Regions from separate parts of the Arthrobacter sp. NPDC058097 genome, predicted to be linked through region 1. Evidence: predicted binding sites of a transcription regulator. Region 1 holds the regulator's gene; the other holds the start of a gene.

Evidence for each region. Region 1 encodes LexA, which represses DNA repair genes until DNA is damaged. Its sites were predicted from a motif close to TCGAACANNTGTTCGA; they were not measured.
Region 2: the regulator LexA is predicted to act here: its motif matches at 2,263-2,278, upstream of ACFVTE_RS15960 (LexA family protein).

Annotation. Positions count from the first base shown of each region.
Region 1 is NZ_JBHVSZ010000005.1:310,637-317,965, forward strand. It holds gene ACFVTE_RS11365 (ATP-dependent DNA helicase) at 1-1,007, shown strand, start outside; gene lexA (transcriptional repressor LexA) at 1,121-1,867, opposite strand; gene ACFVTE_RS11375 (LysM peptidoglycan-binding domain-containing protein) at 2,177-2,602, shown strand; gene ACFVTE_RS11380 (histidinol-phosphate transaminase) at 2,690-3,808, shown strand; gene hisB (imidazoleglycerol-phosphate dehydratase HisB) at 3,868-4,494, shown strand; gene hisH (imidazole glycerol phosphate synthase subunit HisH) at 4,491-5,228, shown strand; gene ACFVTE_RS11395 (hypothetical protein) at 5,229-5,387, shown strand; gene priA (bifunctional 1-(5-phosphoribosyl)-5-((5-phosphoribosylamino)methylideneamino)imidazole-4-carboxamide isomerase/phosphoribosylanthranilate isomerase PriA) at 5,479-6,225, shown strand; gene ACFVTE_RS11405 (SseB family protein) at 6,271-7,161, shown strand; gene ACFVTE_RS11410 (MFS transporter) at 7,221-7,329, shown strand, end outside.
Region 2 is NZ_JBHVSZ010000009.1:10,135-17,463, forward strand. It holds gene ACFVTE_RS15950 (TIR domain-containing protein) at 1-404, shown strand, start outside; gene ACFVTE_RS15955 (helicase associated domain-containing protein) at 1,389-2,051, shown strand; gene ACFVTE_RS15960 (LexA family protein) at 2,291-2,722, shown strand; gene ACFVTE_RS15965 (Y-family DNA polymerase) at 2,749-4,029, shown strand; gene ACFVTE_RS15970 (hypothetical protein) at 4,072-4,437, shown strand; gene ACFVTE_RS15975 (hypothetical protein) at 4,447-4,869, shown strand; gene ACFVTE_RS15980 (hypothetical protein) at 4,906-5,433, shown strand; gene ACFVTE_RS15985 (hypothetical protein) at 5,494-5,778, shown strand; gene ACFVTE_RS15990 (ATP-dependent DNA ligase) at 5,765-6,808, shown strand; gene ACFVTE_RS15995 (hypothetical protein) at 6,786-6,932, opposite strand; gene ACFVTE_RS16000 (SOS response-associated peptidase) at 6,943-7,329, opposite strand, start outside.

The sequences.
Region 1 (7,329 bases):
AGGGGGAGAGCAATGCAACGGCCGACGGCGGCCGGCAGCTCGCGCGCTCCCGCCTGCTGGTGATTTTGGAGCTTTGCGAACGGCTCGTCGCCGCCCGGGAAAACCGGGAAGTGGTCTGGTTCTCCCGGAACAGCACGTTTGATCCGCAGCAGGGCTACTCGGCGCCCGACGAGACAGCCCCGGCGCTGATCAACATCGCCCCGCTGGGCGTCGCAGGCCGGCTCCGGGAAGGCCTGTTCGCCGGGCATACCGTGGTGCTGACATCGGCCACCCTCGCCATCGGCTCTGCCTTCGAACCCGCGGCGGGCGGGCTGGGCCTGGTCGGCGAAGGCGCGCCGAGCTGGACCGGCGTCGACGTGGGCTCGCCCTTTGACTACCCGCGGCAGGGCATCCTCTATGTGGCGGGCCACCTGCCGAAGCCAGGCCGCGGCACGTCGCCCGAGGCGCTGGACGAACTCGAGTCGCTCATCCGGGCGTCCGCCGGGGGCGCGCTGTGCCTGTTCTCCTCCCGGCGCGCCGCCGAGGAAGCGGCAGATGCCCTGCGTACCCGGCTGGATGTCAGCATTCTTTGCCAGGGTGAGTCCACCATGACGGCGCTGGTGAAGCAGTTCGCCGACGAGCCCGACACCTGCCTGTTCGGCACAATGTCATTGTGGCAGGGCGTCGACGTGCCGGGCGGATCGTGCCGTCTGGTCGTGATTGATAGGATTCCCTTCCCGCGGCCCGACGACCCGCTAATGACGGCGCGGTCGCGGGCCGTTGCCCAGGCCGGCGGCAACGGCTTCATGTCCGTGTCCGCCACGCATGCGGCCATCAGGCTGGCCCAGGGCGCGGGGCGCCTCATTCGGTCTACGAATGACAAGGGCGTCGTGGCGGTGCTGGATTCCCGGCTGTCCACGGAACGCTACGGCGGGTTCCTGCGGGCTGCCCTGCCGCCGTTCTGGCCGACGACCGACCGGAAGACCGCGGTCGCGGCCCTCGAAAGGCTCGCCGGCGCGCAGGCATAGTGAAGCCCCCGGGCTGGAGCAGCCCGGGGCCAAGGTTCAACGCCTAAGTCTCTGTGCCTAATTTCCGTGCCTAATTTCTGTGTCTACGCTTCAGCGCGGACGGGCACCAGAGGCTACAGCGAGCGGAGTACGGAAACCACCTTGCCCATGACAACGGCGTGGTCGCCGAGGATGGGTTCGTACTGTGTATTCTGTGGCAGCAGCCAGGTGTGGCCGTCGCGCTGCCGGAACGTCTTGACCGTGGCTTCGTCGTCGAGCAGCGCCGCCACAATGTCACCGTTGACGGCGTCGCTTTGCCGCCGGACCACAACCCAGTCCCCGTCGCAGATGGCGGCGTCCACCATGGAGTCGCCGGCGACCTTGAGCATGAACAGTTCGCCGTGGCCCACCAGCTGGCGGGGCAGCGGCATCAAATCCTCCACCATCTGGTCCGCGAGGATGGGGCCGCCGGCGGCGATCCGGCCGACCAGCGGGACCATGGCCGTGTCCATTGCGCTGGGCAGTTCAGACACGGAGGCGCCTGCCGCGCTCAGGGCCGGGGCCTTGTCAGCGCCACCGGATTTCGCGGTGCCCGCATCCAGGGTGAGCGGCATCAGGACCTCCATGGCGCGCGGCCGCTTCGGGTCCCGCCGCAGGTAGCCAAGCTTTTCCAGCTGTGAGAGCTGATGGGTCACGCTGGAGAGGCTGGCCAGGCCGACGGTGTCGCCGATTTCCCGCATCGACGGCGGGTAGCCGTTCTCGTTGACCGAACGCTGGATGGTTTCCAGGATCTTTTTCTGGCGGAGTGTAAGTCCCTTGGGGGTCCGCTGAGACCGCGGGCTGCGCTGGGGAGCCTTGCCGTCAGAGGCCTGTGCTGCCATGTTCGCCAACGCCTTTCCGTTCCTCCCGGCCGCGGTACCTGCAGAGGCCGGGAACTTCCGGCCTGAAAAATGTCAGACCCTGCTGATCAACTGCAGATGTGGTTGTTCTGTGTTTTCCAACGTAGGCCAGCCATACGGCTTTTTCAAACATTTGTTCTAGCGAGTCTCGACTTAATTCGTTGATAGGTGCTAAAACTAGAAAAAGCAAAGTTCGAACATGTGTTCTAGTGAGGGTTGCTTGATAGCCCGGTGTTCGAACTGATTGTTCGAACGCGAGGCAGTACAACTTGGTCCAGGAGGGCTCACGCCATGTCAGCTTCAACAGCAGCACTAACCCAGTCCCGCGCCGTACACCAGTCCGGCTCTGCGTACCAGCACGGCTCTGTACACCAGTCCCAGGCAGCGTCCCGGCCGGGCAAGCCGCCGCGCCTTCGCCTTACCCGCCGTGGCCGGATTGTCCTGATCGGGCTGCCCCTTGTCCTGCTCGCCGCCTTGATTCTGTCGCTGGCCGGGCTCCTGAACTCGCCGGCCAAGGCTGCGGACAGTGCCAGTGGCCTGTCCGTCACGCCAGCTGTTTCGGTCACTGTGCAGCCCGGGGAGTCACTCTGGGCCATCGCCGGAAAAGTCGACCCGGACCGCGACCCCCGGGACGTGATTGCGGACATCGTCCAGCTCAACGACCTTCAGGCCGGGAAGGTCATGCCCGGGCAGCAGCTGTTTGTGCCCAACAAGTAACGCCCCGTGCCCAACAAGCGCGCGGTTCTGCGGGGCCGGAACCGTCACAGTTTCCGGCCAGCCCACTGTGTTACTTAAACTGTCTAGGTGACTGACCAGCTTGAGCGACTGAACCGACTGCCCCTGCGGACCAACCTGAGGGGGCTGTCCCCTTACGGCGCCCCGCAGCTTGATGTTCCGATCCTGCTCAACGTCAACGAGAACACGCATGGCGTGCCCGCCGACGTTCGGGCGGCCATCACCGCGGCAGTAAGCGAGGCCGCCACCGGACTCAACCGGTACCCTGACCGCGAATTTACCGAACTCCGCGAAGCCCTGGCGGAATACCTTGGCCACGGGCTCAGCGCGGACAACCTCTGGGCAGCCAACGGCTCCAACGAGGTCCTCCAGCAGATCCTCCAGGCCTTCGGCGGGCCGGGCCGTTCGCTCCTGAGCTTCCCGCCGACGTATTCGATGTACCCGCTGCTCGCCAGCGGTACCGACACCGCCTACATCGCCGGCAAGCGCGCCGATGACTACGGCCTCAGCGCCGAGTCGGCCGCAAGCCAGGTGCGCGAACTCCAGCCGAACATCGTCTTCCTGTGCTCGCCGAACAACCCCACCGGCACCGGCCTGGGCCTGGATGTGGTGGAATCCGTCTACGAGGCAGGCGAGGCCAGCCAGGCGGTCGTCGTCGTGGACGAGGCCTACCACGAGTTTGCGCACGACGGCACGCCCAGCGCACTCACCCTGCTGCCCGGCCGGGAGCGGCTCATCGTCTCCCGCACCATGAGCAAGGCGTTCGCTCTGGCCGGCGCCCGGCTCGGGTACATGGCGGCGGCCCCGGAGGTGACCGACGCCCTCCGGCTGGTGCGCCTGCCTTACCACCTCTCGGCCGTCACGCAGGCCACCGCCCTGGCCGCGCTGCGGCACCGTGAGGCGCTCATGGCCGACGTTCAGGACATCAAGCGCCAGCGCGACCGGATTGTCTCGGAGCTGACGCGGATGGGCCTGCGGCCGGCGGCGTCCGACTCGAACTACGTCTTCTTCGGCGGCCTGGAGAATCCCCACGGGGTCTGGCAGGAACTGCTGGACGCGGGGGTGCTTGTCCGGGATGTCGGCATCGCCGGCCACCTGCGCGTCACCGCCGGCACTGAGACGGAAACCACAGCCTTCCTGGAAGCACTGGAAGGCATCCTGGCCCGGCAAGCTGCACTTCCGGCCTAAACTTGAACATGGGCCAGGTCAGGTCCGCCCACATCCTTCGTCAAAGGACATCTATCACCATGAGCGACACCGGAACCAAGGCTGCCGAGGCACGCACTGCACGCATGGAGCGTGCCACCAGCGAATCTTCCGTGCTGGTGGAGATCAACCTCGACGGCACCGGAGTGTCGGACATCAGCACCTCGGTCCCGTTCTACGACCACATGCTGACGGCGCTGTGCAAGCACTCACTCATCGACATGACCGTGAAGGCCACTGGGGACACCCACATTGACGTCCACCACACCGTCGAGGACGTTGCCATCACGTTCGGCGAGGTACTGCGCACCGCCTTGGGCAACAAGGCAGGCATCCGCCGCTTCGGCGAGGCCACCGTGCCCCTGGACGAGGCCCTTGCACACGCCGTCGTCGACGTCTCGGGCCGGCCCTACCTGGTGCACGGCGGCGAGCCCGCCGGGCAGGAGTACCACCTGATCGGCGGCCACTTCACGGGGTCGCTGACCCGGCACGTCTTCGAGGCAATCACGCTGCACGCCGGCATCTGCCTGCACATGAACGTCATCGCGGGCCGGGACCCGCACCACATCGTGGAAGCCCAGTTCAAGGCCTTCGCCCGGGCACTCCGCGCGGCCGTCGAGCCGGACCCCCGCGTCGAAGGCATTCCGTCCACCAAGGGAGCACTGTGACCGGCAAAGTATTGCGCGAGGGCGCGATCATCGACCCCTCGGCCACGCTGAAGCCGGCCTCCCCGGAGGGCAAGCCCACCGTCACCGTCCTGGACTACGGCTCCGGCAACGTCCGTTCGGCCGTGCGCGCCTTGGAACGCGCCGGTGCCGAGGTCATCCTGAGCTCCAAGCCCGAGGACGTGCTTAACGCCGACGGGTTGGTCGTCCCCGGCGTCGGCGCCTTTGAAACCGTCATGCGCGAACTCAAGGCCGTCGATGGCATCCGGATGATTGGCCGCCGCGTTGCCGGCGGACGTCCGGTGCTCGGCATCTGCGTCGGCCTGCAGGTGCTTTTCGAAGCCGGTGTGGAACATGGAACCGAAGCCGCAGGCATGGGCGAGTGGCCCGGCAAGGTGGAGCTCCTTCCGGCCGAAGTGGTGCCGCACATGGGATGGAACACGGTCAAGGTCCCGGAAGGCTCCAGGCTGTTCGACGGTGTCCAGAATGAGCGCTTCTACTTCGTGCACTCGTACGGCGTCCAGACCTGGGACTTCGACGTCATCCAGCCCCGGATGGCGCCGCCCCTGGTCACGTGGTCAGAGCACGGCGGCCCGTTCATCGCCGCCGTCGAGAACGGCCCCCTGTGTGCCACCCAGTTCCACCCGGAAAAGTCAGGCGACGCCGGTGCCAGGCTGCTCAGGAACTGGGTCGACGGGCTCCGCGGTCCGCACTCCCGGCAGTCGGCCGACGCTTAAATGTGGTCAATTCTCCTGATGGGGCTGGCCGGCCTCCTGGTGGGCGGCGGCCTGTCCTTCAGGCAGCAGCGCAAGCCCCTCTGGATCCAGGTCGGGTTCTACGTGCTGGCTGCCATGTCGCTGCTGGCCGCCTACCTGCTGACCCTCCCCGGCAAATAGCCATCCAGCCCGCCGTGCGCCCGCAGAAGAACCCGCGCACAGGAACAGGGTTCATAGAACCAGAGCGCCTACAAGAACTGAGGAACCTCCGATGACCAGCCAAAACGAGCTGCCGGTACTTGAACTGCTTCCCGCCGTCGACGTCGTGAACGGCCAGGCCGTACGCCTGGTCCAGGGCGAAGCCGGCAGTGAAACGAGCTATGGCACGCCGCTGGAGGCGGCCCTGAACTGGCAGCAGCAGGGCGCGGAATGGGTCCACCTGGTGGATCTGGACGCTGCCTTCGGACGCGGCTCGAACGCGGACCTGCTGCGCGAAGTGGTAGGCCGGCTGGACATCAAGGTGGAGCTTTCCGGCGGGCTTCGGGACGATGAGTCCCTGGAGAAGGCGCTGGACCTGGGCGTTGCCCGGGTCAACCTCGGCACCGCCGCCCTGGAGAACCCGGAATGGACCGCTCGGGCCATCGACCGCTTCGGTGACCGAATCGCCGTCGGCCTCGACGTCCGGGGAACCACCCTGGCCGGACGCGGCTGGACCAAGGAAGGCGGGGACCTGTGGGACGTGCTGGGCCGCCTTGAAGAGGCCGGCTGCGCGCGCTATGTTGTCACCGACGTGACCAAGGACGGCACGCTGCAGGGACCGAACGTTGAACTGCTGCGGCAGATGGTGGAGAAGACCGGCAAACCCGTCGTGGCCTCCGGCGGGATTTCCAGCCTCGACGACCTGAAGGTGCTGCGCTCCCTGGTGCCGCTCGGCGTCGAAGGCGCCATCGTGGGCAAGGCCCTGTACGCCGGAGCCTTCACCCTGCCCGAAGCCCTCGACGTCGCCGGCCGCCGCTAAGGCATCGCCGTGACCGAGCAGCAGCGCAATTCCGCGGACGGCGGCGTGCCGGGCACGGGCGTCCCGGGCACGGAGGTTCCGCCGGCACGCCGGCTGCCCGGTCACATCGAGGCCGCCCTCTCCGGCGCGGGCGGCGCCGCCGATTCGGCGGGCCAGCCCTGGGCCGGACGCAGCCTCGCCGGGGATGACGCCAAGATCCACAACTTCGAGGACGACGACGGCACTGCCGACGCCGGCTACCTCACGGCACTCTCTGCCCTCGTTTCCGGCGACGGCGACGAGGCCGCGGTGGTCGCCTCGCTGGCTACCGCCCGGGTCTTTGTCCCCGTGGTCGCCCGGTTGGCGGAGGAGGCCGAGGGTGCCCACGGGGTGCACGCCGACAAGCAGGCGGACATGGCGCTAGTGACGCTCAAGGCACCGGACGGCCGCCTTGCCATGCCGGTGTTCACGTCGGCGGCTGCCCTGTCTGCTTGGCACGCGGAGGCGCGGCCGGTGGCCGTCTACGCCGCGAGGGCCGCGCTGTCCGCCGTCTCCGAGGGGGCCGAGCTCCTGGTCGTGGACCCCGGTTCTGACGTGACCTTCGTGGTCAGGCGCCCTGGCGTCTGGGCCCTCGCGCAGCAGCGGCAGTGGGTGCCCGCCTACCTGGACAGCGAGCTGGCGGCAGTGCTTCGCGCCGGAGCCGAAGGCAACCCCGCGGTCCGGGGACTCGACGTCCTTCCCGGCGGGGGAGTGGCCACTGCCACAGCCTCCGGCAGCCGGGTCGAAGGCGGCGGAGCCGGACCGGAGTTGCGGGTGGTGCTCTACCTTGAGGATGGACTGGACGCGGCGGCGGTCCAGAACCTCGTTGCCGGCCTCCAGGCTGAGTGGAGCCGGAATGTATTGTTTGGTGAGCGCGTTGATTCGATCGAAGTCAAACTAAGGCGCGCCGCGCAGTAACCGCCGACCGGTGGAGGTCCGTTCCGTTGCTGTCCGGCGGCTGAACCGAGGACCCACCTGTGAATTTCACCCTGTACCGGGAGCTGCTGGCCGTCCGGCCGATCCGCCGGCTCCTGGCCGTCGGCATGATCGCCCGCATCCCCCATTCGGCGGCGGGCGTCCTGCTGA
Region 2 (7,329 bases), on a different contig from region 1:
AGGTCCAGAATCTGTTGCTCCGCGCCACCGCTCACGAAGCGGTAGTGCTGATGGAGAAGACCAACCAAGGTGCAACAATTATCGAGAAATTGGAGGAACAGCTAGGCCAACGGGCTGGTTTCGCGGTGGTGATCATCACCGGAGATGATCAGGGCGGCCTGGTTGGCTCGCCAGAAATGCAACCGCGCGCCCGTCAAAACGTGATCTTGGAACTCGGTTATGCAATGGGCCGAGTAGGACGACGCAACGTCACAATTCTCTACGAAGAGGGCGTGGAACTCCCCTCAGACATAGCAGGAGTGGCGTACTACCCTCTCGACTCGCATGGTGGCTGGCAGCGTCACCTGCTCGGTGACTTGAAGGCAGCCGGATTCCACGTGAGTTCAGAGGCTTTGCTGTCGTAAATTGCCTGACCTGCTCCCCACGCAAGCGGAGCCCGAGTTTCTCGCCCGCAAATGACGATGATCCTATCGGGGTCCTTCCCAGATGAGCGTGGTTAGGGCGGTCCGAGACTGCCGCCAGAGCATTGGATACGCTGCTCGGTGTCAAGGGCGTCCACATCAGCTCTGTCACCGTGGCCGGGGCCAGCCTGGTTCTGAGTGCGGGATGATGTCACCGACTGTCCGGACTGCGGTGTCGTTGCCGTGGGCCATGGCCGTCGTCCGGTTCGACTCCGTGACATCCTGTGTTTCGGCCGGCCGGTGCGGCTCCCGTAGGCCAAACGCGTCTGGCGATGTCCGGACCCGGACTGCCCGAGAACTACGTTCATCGAGGAGCATCCGATGGCACGATCCCGGGCGAAACTGACAGCCACGGCAGTCGGGTGGGCGACCGATGCGCTGCAGCGTTTCGATACCTCCGTTTCCGCTCTGGCCCACCAGCTCGTCGTTTCCTGGAACACCATCTGGGACGTTGTCCGAGTGGAGGCAGCTGTCCAGCTACCAAAGCCATACCCGCCACCCCTGAGTAGCCGCGACCCTACAAACGGCCGAGGAACTGATGCCGGTGACAACATAAGGACAGCAGCCAAAAAACGTCGAAGACGTAGACAACGGGTTCAGGGTGTGACGGAGCTCTGCGACGGGCGCGCCCTAAACCCCGACAGCCGGCCGCGCCAGCGGACGCCAGATTCCCGTGCGGGCCCTGCGCCTCGGGGCCGATGGGCTTCCAAAGGCCCCCGGTTTACCAGGATCGGGAAGACAGGCTTGTGCCGTCCCACCTAGCTACGCTCACGGACAAAGGACTGCGGGCCCCGGCGCCGGGGCGCCCGGACTGTTCGCCATACAGCCGGGCCGGCGGAAAGGCATTCCCTCGCACCCGCGACCGCCACGAGTGACAAAGGGCCGCAGCAGCTCGGTCAGCGGTGCGGGTGGCAGGATGGTGCCGTGATGACCAGGCGGCGTACTGCGGCTCCGAACGCGGAGTGGGTACTGATGTATCGGGGCGGGCTCACCCGCTCCCGGATCGCCGCGCTCACCCGGGCGCCGGCCGCGACCGTCGGTTACCACCTGTCCGTGGCACGTGGCGCGGACCCGGGACTGCAGGCCGCCCACGAGCAAGCCGCGGGCCCACCGAGAATGCGGGTGGGCGGGCAGGGGCTGGCGCGGATGCGCCAGCTCGTGGCCCTGGTCCAGGAAACGGGTCGGTACCCTTCCCGCACCGCAACCGACACGGATGAGCGGAGGCTGGCGTCCTGGTTGGAGCGGCGCCGCCGCAACGCCGCGACTGGGACACTCGCACCGGCCTACCGTGACGGGCTGGCCGCCCTGCCGGACTGGCAACGGCCGCCGCGGTCCGTGGCCGATGAGGCCAGATGGCAGGACCGGCTCGCCGCCTTGTCGCGGTACCGGGCGGCAGGGCACGACTGGCCCCGGCATAAGGCCGTCGTGGCCGGCGAAGAACACGACCTCGGTGTCTGGTTGCATTTCCAGCGCCAGAAGGCACGCCGCGGCGAGCTCGAACCGGCCAAGGCAGGCGCGCTGGATGAAATGCTGCCGGGCTGGCGCTTCGGGCGGCAACGGGGCCGCAAACGCCGCACGGGCACCGTGTAACCGCGACTTCCGTCACTGACAGCAGGCAAACCACCAGGACCGGGTAAACGGGTTGTGCCCACTGGGGGCAGGTGGAGCCCTCCGGACAGCTCAAAGCTGTTCCCATTGGCGTGCAACCTGTACCGTCCACGCCGGGACAAGGGCCTCGTGCGTCCCGATGGCAGTTGGAGGATTCCTTACTGTCCGACCCCGGGTCTAAACTTGGAATCTATCGAACATATATTCGAAAAAGGTGTGTTGTGGCCGTCATTGTTGGTCCCCGTGTGCTAAACGCGGGCGTGTCCTTGTTGTCCGTGCTGGTCTCCCCGGTCCCGGTCGCGGCCGGGTACCCGTCGCCGGCGCAGGACTACTTCGACGGCCGGATCGATCTGAACGAGCACCTGATCAAGGACATCACCAGCACCTACGTGGTGCGGGTGACCGGGGACTCGATGGAAGGCGCCGGGATCAGCGACGGGGACGAACTGATCGTGAACCGGGCCCTGGAAGCGCAGGACGGCTCGGTCGTGGTCGCGGTCCTGGACGGGGAGCTGACCATCAAGCGTTTGCGGATCACTCCAGCCGGGGTGGTGCTGCAGGCGGAGAATCCGGCGTACCCGGACATCCAGGTCCCGGCGTTGTCGGACCTGACGGTGTGGGGCGTGGCGACGAGGTGCCTGCACCATGTCTGAGGAAAGCAATGTCTAAGCCCGTGGTGATGCGGCGGATGCCGCAGATCGCCCATGTGGACGTGAACTGCTTCTACGCCTCGGCCGAACGCGCCTTCAACCCGTCGCTGGAGAACCGGCCTGTCGTGGTGCTCTCCAACAACGACGGCTGCGCGGTGACCCGCTCCCCGGAAGCGAAAGCCCTGGGCATCCCGATGGGTGAACCCTGGTTCAAGCTCGCCCCGCGCGCGAAGGAATGGGGCCTGGTTGCGCTCTCGTCCAATTACGAGCTCTACGGGGACATCAGCGCCCGGGTGATGGAGCTGCTGGGCCGGTACTCGGCCTGGCTCGAGGTCTACAGCATCGATGAGGCCTTCCTCGGCGTCAAAGGCTCCCCCGCCGAACTCCTCACCCTGGGCCAGGCCATGAAAGCCGCGGTCGGCCGGCACGTCGGCGTGCCGGTCTGCGTCGGGATCGCCCCCACCAAAACCCTGGCGAAGCTGTGCAACAAGTGGGCCAAACACAACCCGGCCTTCGGCGGGGTCTGCAACTGGGACTCCGTCCCCGCCCCTGTACGGGAAGCACTGCTGGGGAAGTTGTCCGTGGAGGAAATCTGGGGCGTCGCCGGCCGGCTGACCAGACGCCTGAACGCCATCGGCATCCACACGATCGCCGACCTCACCTGCGCGGACCCGGTCGCGATCCGGGACAGGTTCTCCGTGGTCATGATGCGCACCGTCCTGGAACTGCAGGGCACCCCGTGCATCCCGATGGAGGAAGAACGCATCGGCCGGGACCAGCTGATCTTCTCCCGCTCCTTCGCCACACCCGTCACCACCGCCGCCGGGCTCCGGCAGGTCCTCTCCGTCTACGGCCAACAGGCCTCAGCCCGGCTGGGTAAGCACGGGCTGCAGGCCAAGGTCCTCACCGCATTCGCCGGCACCTCGCACTACAACCAGCACCAGAGCTCCTACCCGTCTGTGTGCGTGGCACTGCCGATGCCGACCGCGGACCCGGTCCTGCTCACCCGCGCCGCGCACGCGCTGCTGCCCGCCATCCAGGAAGGCACCAAATACGCCCGCGCCGGGATCATGGTCACCGACCTGCGCTCCACCGGCAACCAATCCCCTCTTGAGCCCTTCGAGAACCCGCACGAGGAACGCCACATCGGAACCCTCCTCGAAGACGTCACCCGCCGGTACGGGCGCGGCGCCATCGGCCTGGGCCACGCCGGCATCAAAACCGGCCTGGACTGGACCATGAAACGCGACATGCTCTCCCCCCGCTACACCACCCACTGGGACGAACTCCCCCTCGTCAAAGCCGCCTAACAAACACCCCCGACGACCAGCACCAACACGAAAGACAAACGAATGACGATCACCCACGAACCCTGCACCACCAGCCCTGCCGGCCCCACGCTCAAGACCCCACCCGCAACCGCGACAACGAAGCCCGGCGTGCCGGTACAGGTCCGGTTCAACCCCGCCGGAACTCCCCTGGCAGTCCGCCACGACGGACAGATCTGGGCGGTCGCGGCCGAACCGGTGCACTGGTTCGAACGCTGCGACTGGTGGCACACCGGCACCCGGGCCGCCATCGGCTCCGGGGACCTGGTCAGCGTCGAACACTGGCGCGTCCAGGTCCGCGCCAGCACCGCGGCACCGTTGCGGACGTTCGAGCTGCGCCGCGATCCGCTGTCGGAGCAGTGGCTCCTGGTTTCCATCACGGACGGGTAAGGGGCGATCGTGGGTGGGTTCTCCGGCCCGGTGCCGGACGAGATGTGGGCGGCGCTGCGCCGTGAGTTCGGACTTCTGCCACTGGAACAGGTGCGCGCCCGGCTCAGTGCACTGCCGGATCCGGAGCCGGCGCTGCGGGCCCTGGTCCGGGTGTTCATCGACGACGGGACCTTCTGCCCGGGCTTCCAGTTCACTACCGGGGGCCAGCTTGATTCCCGGGTGACGGCGCTGTTCCGGGCAGCGCTGGAGGCGAAAGTGCCGCACAACTACTTCGCCCTGTGGAAGATGACCCCGGCCCGGGAGCTGTCCTGGGCCCGCCCGGTGGACCGCCTGGACGAAACCAGCCAACTCGTCCGGCTCCTGCAGGCTGGCGCGGGGGCTGAGGCTATGGAGCGGAGCGTGAAAGGCCTTCTCTTTGTCAGGGGCGCCTGACACAATCGCTGTCAAGGATTCCTGACAGGAGGCGTTATGAGTTGGTCGACGGACTACAGCGAAGGTCATGAGGGGTGGGCGGCCAGCGTCACCCCCGATGGACGGCGCACGGGCAGCTCAACGGGCCAGGGAATGCTGGTCGAGGGGATCACCGGCCGCTACGAACGGGACACCACCCTGCCGGACTACGAGGTGGTTCCGCACCGGGAGATCATCGGATGGCAGGGCCAGTGTGAGTGCGGCTGGCAAGGAGAGCTCTGGGAACGCGTCCCCTCGGCAGAGGAAGCCGACGCAGGCCGGCGCAAAGTTCACCTTCCCTTGGAAAAGTCCGCCCATGCCCCGGAAGCGGTCGAAGATGCCATCGGCGATGAATGGCTCGAACACGTCGCGCCCTTCGGCGCGGTGGCTGGGGTGGAGGCCGCCGCCCGCGACTACGCCCAGGCCGGACGGCGGCTGGACAAGACCGTCGCGGCCGCCAAAGCCGCCGGGGCGACCTGGGCGGACATCGGCCGCGCCGCCGGGATCACCCGCCAAGCCGCGCACGAACGCTGGGCAGACAAATAGGCGGCATCCGGGGAACACGATCCGGCCCGCACGCGCGGTGCCTGGCGTAGCCTTTGGGCCATGGGACCGATGTACGACGATCCGCGGCTGGCCGCGCTGACCCTGCTGCGCATCGCCGCCGAGGAATCCGAAGGTCCCAGTGAACTGACCGGCCGGATGCACGCGGTCCTGGACGACCTCGTGAAGCGCAATGGCGCCGGGTATCTAGCGGAGCTGGCCATCGCCCTCGCCCGGACCGGGTTCATCGCCCTCGATGAACACGCCCGGGCCACCGGGAACAGCACCGCCGAAATCCTGGACGCCGTCGAGATCGACACGATAGAAGGCCTCGATGACGGATTCTAGAGTCGGTGCGGGATTGCCCTCGGGGCTTGCCCCGCCGGTGAAAGTCGCCCTCGCCCGTCCCGTCACGAAGTTGCCCCGCGCCCAGCCCGGGAACCTGCTGTACGAGGCCAAATGGGACGGCTACCGCTGTATCGTCGTCCGGGAGAATGACGGGGCGACGCTGCGGTCGAGGCAGGGCAAAGACCTGACGAAGTACCTGCCCGAGCTCATTCATGTCTTGGAGGCTGCCGTCCCTCCCGGGTGCGTGATCGACGGCGAGGCCGTGATCTGGGCCAACGGCCGCCTCAACTTCACCGCCCTGCAACAGCGCCTCAGCGCCGGCCCGAAAACTCTTCCCGGACTGGTCCGGCAGACCCCGGCCAACTTCGTCGCGTTCGATGTCCTCGCCGTAGCCGGACACGACGCCCGCGGCCTGCCGCTGCACCAGCGAAGGGCCCTCCTGGAAGAACTCGCCACCGGCTGGGAGCCACCACTGTCCCTCTCCCCCACCACCACTGACCCCGATGAAGCCGCCCGCTGGTTCGAAGAACTGCCCCACACAGGAGTGGAGGGGCTCATCATCAAAAACACCAACGAGCCGTACACGCCAGGCGTCCGCTCCTGGCTGAAGCTGAAGCACAGAGAAACTGTAGACGTCATCTGCGGGGCCGTGATCGGACCGATCACCCGACCCTCTGAAGTCGTCGCCGGCCTGATCCTCGAGGGTGAACTGCGGATCGTCGGCCGGTCCACCCCCCTGAAGACCGCTGACGCCCGGGACCTTGCCCGATGGCTGAAACCGCCAAAGAATCAGCACCCTTGGCCGGTCAGCGTGAAGGGCACGACACTGGACAGGTTTAACCGCGACAAGGAACCCGTCGCCCTGACACTTGTGGAACCCTTGGTCGTGGAAGTCTCCGCCGACACCGCCTGGTCGGGCCGGTCTTTCCGGCATCCCCTCCGGCTGCTCCGGGCCAGACCGGAACTGTCGCCCGCCGATGTCCCCCCGCCGGGCAGGTCCACACGGGTTAGCGGTCAGTGCGGATGGTGATGAGCTTTTGTCCATCTTGAAGACGCGCGTAGAGGTCATCCCGAGCCTCTTCGTAACTGTCACCTTCGACGTCGAGGTATCCGTAGCTGCCGTCGGAGTTAGTAATGGTGCCGGTGGGTTTCACTGCTTTGAGTCTATGTGGCTGCAGGTTCGACGGGCTCGATGAGTTCGGGTCCGTTGTTCCGCACACTGTTCGCGCGGGGGCTGACGATCCGGGGTATCAGGGTCGGTTCGGGCAAGGACTCCAGCAGATGCCGCACAGCGTTCTTGTCGGTCAGGTCCGGGTCGAGCCATTCCGCGAAGCGGTCCCTGGGGATGATGACCGGGGAGCGGTCATGCACATGGCCCAGCGCGTCCTGCGTCGTCGTGGTGAGCACGGTGCAGCTAAGCAGCCACCGGCCCGGGTCGTCCTCGGGCAGGGATGGGTCCGCCCACCACTCGTACAGCCCGGCGAAGCCCAGCAAGGGCTCCTTCTCCGAGTACAGGTAGTTCGGGATCTTCTTCCCGTCCTCGGTCTTCTG